Regions from separate parts of the Arthrobacter sp. CAN_A212 genome, predicted to be linked through region 2. Evidence: predicted binding sites of a transcription regulator. Region 2 holds the regulator's gene; each other region holds the start of a gene.

Region 1 (4,394 bases), on a different contig from region 2:
TGAGCACCACGGTACCGGTGGTCTTCGCGGCGATCTGTTCCAGCAGACGCGTGGTCTGGTCAATTTCGCCGAAGCGGTCCAGCTGATCCCGCAACACATTGAGCAGCAGGCAGTGGGTGGGCGGGACCAGTTTCACGAAGTGGACCGCGTGCGCCTCATCGAGTTCGAGGACCGCGACGTCGGCCTTGAGCCTGCCTCGCCAGTTCACCTCGCCGAGCAGCGCGGCGGCCACCCCGCGGGTGAAGTTGCTGCCGGTGCGGTTGGTGAACACGGTCAGGCCCTGACCCTGGAGGAGTTCCACGACCATCTTGGTGGTGGTGGTTTTCCCGTTGGTTCCGCTGATGACCACCACTCCGTGCGGCAGGCCGGTCAAGGCGCGGCCCATGAACCCCGGATCGATTTTTTCGACGACCAGGCCCGGCAGCGCCGAGCCTCCGCCACGCAACCGCGAGATGCGGCGCACGGCCTTACCGACCAGCACACTGAAGGGAAACATGGAACCTAACTTATCGCAGTCCGGGCTCCGGTTTATCGCGGGCTGGCCCGCCCAACCTAGAATGGATCAATGACCACTTACCCCGTACCCGCCCCATCCGGCGTGCATGTTGGCGTGCTGGCTGTCCAGGGCGACGTGCGGGAACATATCCGCACCATTGAGTCCCTCGGGGGACGGGCCAGCGCCATCCGCCGGCCCAGCGAGCTGGCCGGGATCGACGGCCTCATCATCCCGGGCGGCGAATCGACGGCGATCGACAAACTCACCCGGGCCTTTGACCTGGCCGATCCACTGCGGGAACTCATCATGTCGGGGCTCCCGGTCTACGGATCCTGCGCCGGAATGATCATGCTCGCCGACGCCATCGCCGACCCGGCCACCGACCTTTCAGGGAACCCACAGCAGACCCTCGGTGGGCTGGATATCGTGGTCCGCCGGAACGCCTTCGGTCGCCAGCGGGACTCATTCGAAACGGATCTCGAGTTCGCCGGGCTTGCGCCGTCATCGTCGGGGGAGGTACCGCCGGTACGAGCCGTGTTCATCAGGGCTCCCTGGGTGGAGCGGGTGGGGGAATCGGTCGAGGTACTCGCGCAGGTACCGGCGAAGGCGCCCGCTAGTGACGCGCCGCACCCGGATGCGGACCGGGTCGCTAGGATTGTTGCGGTGCGGTCGGGGAACCTGCTCGCCACCAGCTTTCATCCCGAGGTAACCGGGGAGCGGCGGATACACGAATTGTTTATGCAGATGATCGTAAGGAGAACGGTAGATCATGTCGGGGCACTCTAAATGGGCAACCACCAAACACAAGAAGGCCGCGATTGATGCGAAGCGCGCCAAATCCTTTGCCAAGCTGATCAAAAATATCGAGGTGGCGGCGCGTGCAGGTGGCGCCGACATGGCTGGCAACCCCGGCCTGGAACTCGCTGTGCAGAAGGCCAAGAAGACTTCCGTGCCGATCGACAACATCAACCGCGCCGTGAAGCGCGGCGCCGGGCTGCTGGGCGACGCCGTCGAATACCAGACAATCATGTATGAGGCCCGCGGACCGCAGGGTTCGGCCCTGCTGATCGAGTGCCTCACCGACAACAAGAACCGCGCCGCTTCGGAGGTCCGGTTGGGTGTCACCCGCAATGGTGGCTCGATGGCCGATCCAGGCTCGGTGTCCTACCTCTTCACCCGGAAGGGAGTGGTCACGCTCCCGGGCAACGAGCTCACCGAGGATGACCTCTTGCTCGCCGTGCTCGACGCCGGTGCCGAGGAAGTGAAGGAAACCGCCGGGCGTTTCGAGGTCATCTCCGAACCGCAGGACCTCCGGGCGGTCGTCGCAGGCCTGGAGGAGGCCGGTATCGACTACGACACCGACGAGGCCGAGTTTGTGCCGTCCATGCAGGTGGAGCTCGACGCCGACGGCGCCCGCAAGTTCATCCGCCTGGTCGACGCGCTCGAGGACCTGGACGACGTCCAGAACGTATATTCAAACGCCGCCCTCTCCGATGAGGTACTGGCCGAGCTGGACGGCGACGACTGAGGCCGGTGGCTACCGTTGCACTCCAGACCCCTCACCGCCGGGCCGTCACGTGACTCTGCGTGTGATGGGGGTGGATCCGGGCCTCACCCGCTGTGGTCTGGCCGTGGTCGACATCGAGCCCAACCGGCGGTCATCGCTCGTAGCGGTGGGGGTGGTTGGCACACCGGCCGGTCAGGACCTCGACCAGCGGCTGCTCGTCATTTCCGACGCGGTCGATAAGTGGCTCGATACCCATTCACCTGACGTGCTCGCCGTCGAACGGGTGTTCAGCCAACTCAACGTGAGCACGGTGATGGGCACAGCCCAGGCCTCCGGTGTGGTGATCGTTGCTGCCGCACGGCGTGGAATACCGGTGGCCCTCCATACGCCCACCGAGGTGAAGGCCGCCGTCACCGGCAACGGCCAATCCGACAAGGTAGCGGTCACCAAGATGGTGACGAAAATCCTTCGGCTTGAAACCGCCCCCAAGCCGGCCGACGCCGCCGATGCCCTGGCCCTGGCCATCACCCACGCCTGGCGGCAGGGTGTTGCCACGAACCGGGCCTCCGCCAGCGGTGGCACCGCGACGGCAGCCCAGCGGATCTGGGCTGAAGCCGAAGCCAAGGCCCGACGGCGGCGCTAGGCCGCCGTTCACCACCGCTGACGGTGTGGCGCACCGAGCAACGTCCCCGGATGCCGGTACGCTGTTCGTAGATATGTTCGGATAGAAATTTTGGAGTAGCTCGCATGATCAGTTCCCTCCGCGGCACGGTTGCCCACGTTGGCCTCAACTCGGCAGTGCTGGACGTCAACGGGTTCGGCATGCAGATCCTTGCCACCCCGCAAACCCTTGCCACCCTGCGCACCGGACAGGAGGCGCAGGTCTTCACCGCGATGATTGTCCGTGAGGACTCCATGACACTGTTCGGGTTCGAGGAAGCCGACCAACGCGAGGTGTTCGAGACCCTGCTCAGCGTCAGCGGCATCGGCCCCAGGCTGGCCCTGGCCGTCCTGGCCGTGCACACCCCCGAAGCGATCCGGGTCGCTGCCTCCTCCGGCGACGACAAGGCGTTCAGCAAGGTCCCGGGGATCGGACCGAAGGGCGCCCGACGGATCGTCCTCGAACTGGCCGACAAGCTTGTTCCCCTGGGCACCACCGGTGGAACCCCGAAGAACGCCTGGCAGGGTCAGGTGCTGACGGCGATGATGGGACTGGGCTGGTCCGAGAAGGATGCGGGTGCAGCCATCGACGCCGCGACCGCTGAGGCCCCCGAGATCGCCGCCACCGGTGACGTGGGAGCCATCCTGAAGCTCACGCTGCGCCGCCTCGGCCAGGACGGCGCACGAGCCTCCGCCCGGAGCCGGGCGAGCTGATGGCGCGCGACGACGCAGCGGCGGGGGAAGAGACCCCCGTGGTCTCACCCGCCGGGGACCCCGAGGACCGGGCGGTCGAGGCGGCCCTCCGCCCCAAGAACCTCGACGACTTTGTGGGACAGCAGCGGGTCCGCCGCCAGCTCTCCCTGGTGTTGGAGGCGTCCCGGCTCCGCGGCCGGACGGCCGACCACGTGTTGCTGTCGGGCCCCCCGGGCCTGGGCAAGACCACCCTCGCCATGATTATCGCCGCCGAAATGAACGCACCACTGCGCATCAGCTCCGGGCCAGCGATCCAGCACGCCGGTGATCTCGCCGCGATCCTGTCCTCACTCACCGACGGCGAGGTCCTCTTCCTCGACGAGATCCACCGGATGTCCCGGCCGGCCGAGGAAATGCTCTACATGGCGATGGAAGACTTCCGGGTCGACATCATTGTCGGCAAGGGGCCCGGGGCGACCGCCATCCCGCTGGACCTGCCACCCTTCACCCTGGTGGGCGCCACCACCCGCGCCGGGCTGCTCCCCGGCCCGCTACGCGACCGGTTCGGTTTCACCGGGCATCTGGAGTTCTACTCGACCGGGGAACTTGAGCTGGTGCTCCGCCGGTCGGCGATGCTCATGGATATGAAGGTCAACTCGGCGGCGTTCTCCGAGATCGCCGGCCGATCCCGCGGCACCCCCCGAATCGCCAACCGGTTGCTGCGCCGGGTCCGTGACTGGGCGCTCGTCCACGGGGTGGACCTGATCGATGCGCGCTGCGCCGGGGCAGCCCTGGACATGTATGAAGTGGATGCGAAGGGTCTTGACCGCCTGGACCGGGCTGTACTGACCGCCTTGATCACCAAATTCAACGGCGGCCCGGTGGGGCTGTCCACCCTGGCAATCGCCGTCGGTGAGGAACCCGAGACCGTCGAGACAGTCGCCGAACCCTATCTCGTCCGGGAAGGGATGCTGGGGCGTACGCCCCGCGGTCGGATCGCCACCCGGGCCGCGTGGGATCACTTGGGCCTGGTCATGC
Region 2 (4,394 bases):
GCGAACCGCCGTCGCAATGAGATTCCGTCGGTCGCGATCGCCGGTTACACCAACGCAGGCAAGTCCTCGCTGCTGAACCGCCTGACCGACGCCGGGGTGCTCGTGGAGAACGCCCTGTTCGCCACCCTCGATCCCACGGTTCGGAAGGCGGAAACCGCCGACGGACTCGGCTACACCCTGGCCGACACGGTCGGGTTCGTCAGGTCGCTGCCGACCCAGCTGGTCGAAGCGTTCCGGTCCACGCTGGAGGAGATCGCCGATTCCGACCTGATCCTGCACGTCGTGGATGTCTCCCACCCGGACCCGGAGGGCCAGATCGCCGCCGTCCGCGAGGTCCTCGCCGAGGTCGACGCCCGCAAGGTCCCCGAGATCATCGTCCTGAACAAGGCCGACGCCGCAGATCCGTTTGTGATCGAGCGCCTGCGTCAGCGCGAACCACGGCACGTGGTGGTCTCGGCCCGCACCGGGCAGGGCATCCCCGAGCTCCTGGAAGCCATCAGTGCCGCCATTCCCCGCCCCAGTGTGAAGCTGACCCTTCTGGTGCCCTATGAGCGCGGCGACGTCGTGAGCCGCCTGCACCAGTCCGACGCCGAGATCCTCAATCTCGAGCACATGGAGTCGGGAACCCGGCTCGACGTGATGGTGCGCGAGGGTCTCGCCGCTGACCTGGAGGAATTCCGCCAGCATGCCTGAGAGCGGTGCCACCGGGCCGCTGGAACTCCTCGATGCCGCAGTCGAAGCCATGGGTGGTGAGAACCGCACCGGCCAGCACGAGATGACGCAGCGGGTCGCCGAGGCGCTCAATTCCGGCGACCACCTGCTGGTCCAGGCGGGAACGGGTACCGGCAAGTCTCTGGCCTACCTCATTCCGCTGATCTCCCACGCCCTGGCCCACGACAAGCCAGCAATCGTGTCGACGGCGACCCTCGCCCTCCAGGCTCAGATAGTCGGCCGGGATGTGCCCCGGCTCCTGAAGGCGTTGAACGGCAAACTGCCGCGCCCGGTGGACGTTGTCCTCCTCAAGGGCCGCGGGAACTACGTCTGCAAGCACAAGACCGGCGGCGGCTTCCCTGAGGAAGGGGCCCCCGACGCGCTCTTCAGCCTCGGTGAGGACACCGCTGCACCCCACCCGGCGGCAGGCCCGGCCACACCGCTGGGCCGCGAGGTGGTCCGGCTCCGGGAATGGGCGGAGGACACTGAGACGGGTGACCGCGACGAACTTACCCCTGGCGTCAGCGAGCAGGCCTGGCGTCAGGTGTCGGTGAGCAGCATGGAGTGTCTGGGAGCCCAGAAATGCCCTGTTGCAGCTGAATGTTTCAGCGAGCGGGCCCGGGCGAAGGCGGGGGACGCCGACATCGTCATTACCAACCACGCCATGCTGGCCATCAGCGCGTTCGAAGGGCTGGCCGTCCTGCCCGAGTACGACGTGGTGGTCATTGATGAGGCACACGAACTGCATGACAGGGTCACGGGCGCGGTCTCCGGGCAGCTTTCGACCGGCATGATCTCCGCCGCTGCCTCAGCGGCGCGCCGACACCTGTCAGTGAGCGCTGAACCCCTGGATTCAGCGAACCGCTTCTTCGAGTCGACGGTCGAGGGCATCCCTTCCGGCCTGATGGCTGCAGGCCTCACCGAGGACCAGGAATCCGCCATCACGCAGGTCCGTGAGGCCTGCCGCGCGGTGCTCTCGGATGCGAAGGGGGATGGCCCAACCCCGGCGGACGGTGGCCGGCAGATGGCCAAGTCCCATGTCATGGCGGTCTTTGAACTGTGTGAACGACTGCTCACCGCGACCCCCGCTGGGGAAGTGCTGTGGGCGTCACGGCCCAGCACCTTCTCTCCGGGTACCGGGTATTCGCAGCCTGACGACACTGCGCCCGCCACGATCAACATTGCGCCGCTCTCCGTCGCAGGGAAATTGCGGGAGGGGCTCTTCGCCGACCACACGGTGGTGCTGACGTCGGCGACCCTCGCCATCGGTTCCGAGTTCGGACCGGTCGCCGGTTCGCTGGGGCTTGCCGGGGCGTCTGCGCCCTCCTGGACCGGGGTCGACGTCGGCAGTCCGTTCGACTACCCGAAGCAGGGCGTGCTCTACGTGGCGAAGGATCTGCCCAAGCCTGAGCGTGGCACCTCGCCGGCCCAACTCGATGAGCTGGAGGTGCTTCTCAAGGCCTCCCGGGGTGGGGCACTCGGGTTGTTCTCGTCCCGCCGCGCCGCGGAAGAAGCGGCAGAGGCGCTGCGACCCCGGGTCGACTTCGACATCCTGTGCCAGGGCGACTCCTCGATGTCCGCCCTGGTCAAGCAGTTTTCCGATGAGCCGGACACCTGCCTGTTCGGCACCATGTCGTTGTGGCAGGGAGTGGACGTGCCCGGCAGGTCCTGCCGACTCGTGACCATCGACCGGATTCCGTTCCCCCGGCCCGACGACCCCCTGATGACAGCCCGGACGAGGGCGGTGGCCAAGGCTGGCGGCAACGGCTTCATGAGCGTTTCCGCGACGCATGCGGCTGTCCGGCTCGCCCAGGGCGCCGGACGGCTGATCCGCGCGACCGAAGACAAGGGGGTGGTGGCGATCCTGGACTCCAGGCTGGCCAACGCACGGTACGGCTCGTTCCTACGTGCCGCACTTCCCCCGTTCTGGTCCACCACCGATCGCGCGACGGCGCTAGGGGTCCTGGAGCGTCTGGCTGGCGAGCCCCGCTAGAGGGCGCGCATCACCGAGACGACCTTGCCCATAATGGTGGCCTGATCGCCGAGGATCGGCTCGTACTGGGTGTTCTGCGGCAGGAGCCAGGTGTGGCCGTCACGCTGGCGGAACGTTTTCACCGTCGCCTCGTCGTCCAGCAGTGCTGCCACGATGTCACCGTTCTGGGCTTCCTGCTGCCGACGGACCACCACCCAGTCGCCGTCGCAGATCGCCGCGTCGATCATTGAGTCCCCATAAACGCGAAGCATGAACAGGTCGCCGTGGCCCACCAGCTGCCGCGGCAGCGGCATGACGTCCTCGACCACTTGGTCCGCGAGGACGGGCCCACCAGCAGCAATCCGGCCGACCATGGGAACCATTGCAGCGTCAATGGCACCGCCGATCTCGGTTGGAGCTCCCGCAGCGGTCCCAGCGGCGGCGCCCTTCTGGTCGTGATCAAGGGTGAGGGGCAGCAGGATCTCCATCGCGCGGGGCCGCTTCGGATCCCGCCTTAGGTACCCCATCCTTTCCAGCTGCGAGAGCTGGTGGGTGACGCTTGACAGGCTCGCCAGCCCCACCGTGTCTCCGATCTCGCGCATGGACGGGGGATAGCCGTTGGTGCCGATCGCCCGCTGGATGGTCTCCAGGATTTTCTTCTGCCGGACGGTCATTCCCTTGGGCACCTGCCGACCCCGGGGGCGGCCACGGGCGGGGAGGGCCGTGGGAGCCAGGTCGGAGGTCTGTTCATCCAGTGGTCCGTCGGACTCTTTCACGGTCGCTGTCCCTTCGATAAGAATCCAGGTGACCCGGCGGATCCTGATGTTTTCAGGGGCCGAGCTTATTTTGTCAGTGGCGGATGATGTGCTGATTTCTGCTGGAACCAAACCATCATCCTTGCCCTAACGGTATGGGAGTTAGGACACGTTTTCAAACATTTGTTCGATCGTGTCTCGACAAAGTTCGTCAATGAGTGCTAAAAATAAACAAGCAGTAATTCGAAGATAAGTTCGAACAAAACGGGTTCACCCGGTTTTACAGTCGAACAGGATCCCCGGCCCGTTGGCCGGGCCCGGCCGCAGCGCCGGGATCGAATGGACTGATTCGAGTACAGAGAGGTGTATCCATGTCTGTCATCACCACACACCAAGATTCCCCCGCCCGTGACACCAGCCGCGCAAAACTGCGGCTCACCCGCCGCGGCAGGCTCCTGTTGGTCGGCCTGCCGATCGTGCTGCTGGCATCAGCCGCCCTCATGTTGTCCGGCTTCTTCAACTCCCCGGCGAAGGCCTCCAGCGAACACGGTGAATTCACCCAGACCGTCAGCGTGAGCGTAGCCTCCGGCGAAACCATCTGGCACCTGGCCACCGAGTTTGCTCCCGAGCGGGACCCACGCGACGTCGTGGCCGAGATCGTCGAACTGAACAGCCTCAGCACCTCGGTACTGCAGGCTGGGCAGCAGCTGGACATCCCGTCCGGACGGTGACCCGCAGCACCCTCGCAGAAGCACCCTCGCAGCGCAATTCACTGCCGGCCCGTCAGGTCACTGCCGGCCCGTCAATATAGCCAACCCGGTCCGCCAGCTTTCGGCCGCCGACGCGGTGCGCCAACGGTTGTGCGCTTACCTGCCAACATGGACTTGCCTGTCAGCGTGGCCTTGCAGGTGGTAGCGCGGACTTGCAGGTGGCCCGATTCTGTACTGGCGGGCTCC
Region 3 (4,394 bases), on a different contig from region 2:
CCTCCACGCCTGCGCGGACGAGCTCGAACGTCACTAAGAAAAGCACAGGCGCAAGAAGAACCGCCCACCGCGAGCGCAGGAGGACGCCGCTGGCAGCCCCGACCAGCAGACTTATCGCCACCGTTGCGACGGCTTCGACCTCCGTCAGGGGACCTCGAGGAGTCAGCCAACCGGCCACCACCCCGTACCCGACCGTTACAGCCACCGCGACTGCCAGTCTTATCCAGGGTCTAGTTAGGATGCCAATACGTCGGCTCGGCTCGGCCGGGTCGGACGGGGACGGCGAAGTAACAAGCTGCTCTTGTGACATATCCGTGTCTTCCTGGAGGGGAAATTCTCACTTGGAGACCACATCCCGTCAATCCAGAGTCGATGGCCCCCACTGATTCGAACACTTTCCATTCGACAGCCGGCACAGCCCACGGCACAGAGTCGAAGGTCCCGCAGCGCCGGGTAAGAGTCGGGATGTCCGCGCAGTTCCGAGAAAGCCGATCGCCGGTCGCAATCACACGACGAATGGCATGGCATGAGTTGGTTGCCCGGTGAAGCCGCCAGTGTGGAGTCAACGGGTGTGGAGTCCACAAGTATCGAGTCCACAAGTATCGAGTCCACAAGTGCCAATGCGAAAAGCCTCTGGTGGGCACGGGCTTGGCGAGTGGGCAGGGCTTCAACTCGTCAGCAATGGATTGTGACCCGGCGGCGGGTGGGGATGATCCCGGTGATAGTGGTTCTGTCGAGGTCTCTGCGTCGGATCGATATACCGGGGAGGAATGAACCATGGAATCCGGCTTTTCAGCTCGATTCTCCACTCCTCCTGGTGAAGAAGATGGTGATGCCTGCTGCACAACAAGACTCCGTTATCTACGGTGGTTGGGCCACCTCGACTCCACGGAATGACGTGATGCCCCTCGGTCCAGGGCGACGGCATCATGCAGTCCGGAAACGCGCATCCGCCATCCCGCGCTGTCAATGCCTTTCGAAGACTGGGAGGAAACAGCCGACGGGGATTCCCCACATCCAGAATCTGTCCTTCTGTTCCCAGCACCACCGGTAGAACATTCGCATCGCAGGCAATCCGACGAATCGCCCGAGCACTGATCAAACCGCCAAATGCTGCATGACCGGCTCGACCGACATCGGCCACCAAATCCTTATAATTGATGGTGACCAGTACCTGGGGCCTCATCCCTCCGGCGTCGGAAAGCTTGTTGCTGGCCAAAGCAATACGACAGGCACCTACCAAGCCATCCAGCAGCTGCTGCGCCCATGTCGACCGATCAAGTTCATCCTCTGGAGCGTTCCCTGCTCCTGGCGTCGGTGAATCTTTTTGGACACCACCCAGCTTTTCGGCTTCGGCGGTTGATAGTCCTGCCCTGGCCCGTGGATTGGTGGCTGAATACATCACCGTGATCAGGTCTTCGAACTGATCGTCGGTCGCCGAGATCTCCATGAAGCGCAGACCATGACGCTTACCCCTTAGGAAGACTCCCTGCCGTGCTCGCAGAACCTCCTCAGTCGGCTCAGAACCATCAGGATTGAGCAAACTTTCCCACCGCTGGATCAGTACCCTGAGCACGTCCACATCCGACAGGACTGCCTGCCGAGTCAAAGTGGCTTCCATCTCATCCAGGTTTTTGGACGAAGCAAAGGGCCTGACTCTCTCCATCGCCGCACTGATTAGGGTGGCAGCCTGGCTACTGACTTCCGATCGAGCAATCGCAGCTCCCAGGTGTTCCAGCCGCGGAGCAAGCGGCTGACCATTCAACTGGACCGTGGGCAAGACCTGGCTGGATACACGGATCCGCCTCTTCGCGTCGCTTTTGCTGATTCGCAAAGTGTTCCGAAGATACTCGGCGTTGTCTCTGCACCCCGTCCGGTTCAGGGATCCCGTGGAGGAATCGCCGTCGGACACCCCAAGACTTAGCCGCTGATCGGATTCGCCAACAACTGCCACATTCTGATGTTCCACCGCATGTGCGGCAATCAGCTGGAGTTGCTCCGCAGTTCTGGCGAGCTGTTCGATAGCCACCGCGGTTTCTGCGAGTTTGCGGGTAGGCATCACCATGCTCTCCGAACGAAACGAGTCAGCGATCCCCGCAAGCTCGGTGTTCAGCCAAACTAGATACCGAGGAGTATCGGTCTGCGGCTCGAACGGGCTGATTGCCATGATCAATTCTATCGAACATACGTTCGAATATGCGAGCGATACGTGGCATTGTGGAGGAGTAGTCAGGCTTCATTTTCTTCCACCCACCCGAAGTTATCCACAATCTTCATGAGGGTGCTTCAATCGTGGTGAATCGGGCGCGCAGCACACTGACGCCGAACATCACCCAGCCGACGCCCGCCGCAAAATGAGCGAAGCCGCCATAGATTCTGTAGCCACTGATGGAGTCTGTGAGCGCGGTCGGTACCAGTGCCCATGCGAAGGCGATCCCGAGGACAGGTCCAACGAACAGCAAAAGGTAACGGCTAGGCTTGCTAATTTGCGAGTCGCTCTGTACTCCCGATGCCAGAACAATCAGTCCAACCGCAGCGACGGGGACGAAGAACGGCGGCCCCAGAGCTTGGATTGCAAGATCAGCCAATGCCGGAACGATTAACCCGATCAACAGCAATACGTATCCGAGCCGTGCCAGCCGACCAGTTGTGAATGCTAGGCATGATGAAAGAAGAATTAGGCCTGTCGCTATGAGCAGATTCGGAATGCTCCCCAACAACATCCCCCAAAACAGCGTCGATAACCCCAAAGCAGAACCGTCCTCGTTGAAGGAGGTTGCTCCATGTAGCGTCGTAAAAATTAACCACAGGGTCACCATGAGCAAGCCACCCACGACTGTCAACAGGCTTCCCAATTGAATTCGTACGGAGGTACTGGCCGTGCTCATGTCGTCAACAATAGACCTGCCAGCCAAGGCTAGCCCCGCTCCAGGAACGCTTCCTTCTCGGGATTCAGGTACAGATCCATTGCCTCGGCAAGGTCTGGATGATCCACGAGATCGAGATCGTCAGCCACGATCTGCTGAGCATCTTCGCGTGCTTTCTCGATAATCTTCACGTCTTTGACTACCCGCAGGAACTTCAACGCCGACCGTCCGCCGGACTGTGATGCACCCAGAATGTTGCCTTCGCGCCTGAGCTCAAGATCTTTCTGTGACAGTTCGAAGCCGTCGGTAGTCGAGGCGACAGCCGCCAGTCTCTCCCTGCTGGGATGCTCGGGGTCGAGCTGTGTCACCAGCAGACAGGTTCCGGGATGCCCGCCCCGACCTACTCGGCCCCTCAGCTGATGCAGCTGGGAAATACCAAACCGGTCCGCATCCATGATGACCATCAGCGTGGCATTGGGAACGTCCACACCGACCTCGATCACCGTGGTGGATACCAGGAGTTGGATACTGCCGTCATTGAAGCGGGCCATGGTGGCGCTCTTCTCGGCGGGATCCAGACGTCCATGCAGCATTCCCATCGATACGCCCCGCAACGAGGGCACGTCTTGGAGTGTCTCGAACAACTCGTTGACCGACGTCAATTCCTGCTGAGGACCCCGGTTATCCGACAGCGCGTCCGGCGAGTAGAGCTCCAGCGCCGTGGAGTCCTCTTCCTGGTCGCCAATCTTGGGACACACCACGTACACCTGACGTCCGGCGTCGATCTCCTCCCTGGCCCGCGCCCAGATGCGCTCAATCCAGTCGGGATGTTCGGTGAGACCTACCTGATGGGTAGTGATCGGTGCCCTGCCGGCGGGCAGCTCGGTCAAGGTCGACACGTCCAGGTCACCGAACACCGTCATCGCGACCGTCCGGGGAATGGGGGTCGCGGTCATCACCAGCACGTGCGGCGAATTGGTGGCCTTGGATCGCAACACGTCGCGTTGCTCGACGCCGAATCGGTGCTGTTCATCCACCACGATGAGCCCGAGGTCGAAGAAGCTCACATTCTCGGACAGCAGGGCATGGGTCCCGATCACAATCCCGGCCTCGCCCGTCGCCGCGTCCAGCATTGCCTGTTTACGCTGCGCGGTGGACATGGAGCCGGTCAGCAGGACCACTTTGGTGCCATCGGCGGCTCCCCCCAGCATCCCTCCCATGGCCAGCGGCCCCAGCGTCCGGGTGATGGATTGCAGATGCTGTGCAGCCAGAACCTCGGTCGGCGCTAACAGTGCAGCCTGACCACCGGCGTCGATCACCTGCAGCATCGCCCGCAGCGCGACCAACGTCTTACCGGAGCCCACTTCACCCTGCAGGAGCCGGTTCATCGGATGGGAAGAGGACAGGTCCTCGGTCAGGGTCTCCCCTATAACCTTCTGTCCGTCGGTGAGGGTGAAGGGCAGCTGGGAGTCGAACTGGTCCAGCAGTCCGCCCGACCGTGGCCGGCGCGACGTTGCCTCTTCCAGT

The links. The regulator LexA, encoded in region 2, represses DNA repair genes until DNA is damaged. The targets are predictions, from matches to a motif close to TCGAACANNTGTTCGA.
Region 1: the regulator LexA is predicted to act here: its motif matches at 2,712-2,727, upstream of ruvA (Holliday junction branch migration protein RuvA).
Region 3: the regulator LexA is predicted to act here: its motif matches at 2,179-2,194, upstream of IWX64_RS07890 (HNH endonuclease signature motif containing protein).

The regions. Positions count from the first base shown of each region.
Region 1 is NZ_JADOUT010000016.1:41,412-45,805, reverse strand. Features, by position in the region: gene IWX64_RS12420 (Mur ligase family protein) at 1-496, opposite strand, end outside; gene pdxT (pyridoxal 5'-phosphate synthase glutaminase subunit PdxT) at 566-1,282, shown strand; gene IWX64_RS12410 (YebC/PmpR family DNA-binding transcriptional regulator) at 1,266-2,024, shown strand; gene ruvC (crossover junction endodeoxyribonuclease RuvC) at 2,074-2,646, shown strand; gene ruvA (Holliday junction branch migration protein RuvA) at 2,751-3,377, shown strand; gene ruvB (Holliday junction branch migration DNA helicase RuvB) at 3,377-4,394, shown strand, end outside.
Region 2 is NZ_JADOUT010000005.1:46,594-50,987, reverse strand. Features, by position in the region: gene hflX (GTPase HflX) at 1-693, shown strand, start outside; gene IWX64_RS06160 (ATP-dependent DNA helicase) at 686-2,704, shown strand; gene lexA (transcriptional repressor LexA) at 2,701-3,357, opposite strand; gene IWX64_RS06150 (LysM peptidoglycan-binding domain-containing protein) at 3,810-4,169, shown strand.
Region 3 is NZ_JADOUT010000007.1:129,216-133,609, forward strand. Features, by position in the region: gene IWX64_RS07890 (HNH endonuclease signature motif containing protein) at 668-2,167, opposite strand; gene IWX64_RS07895 (hypothetical protein) at 2,274-2,888, opposite strand; gene IWX64_RS07900 (ATP-dependent DNA helicase RecG) at 2,918-4,394, opposite strand, start outside.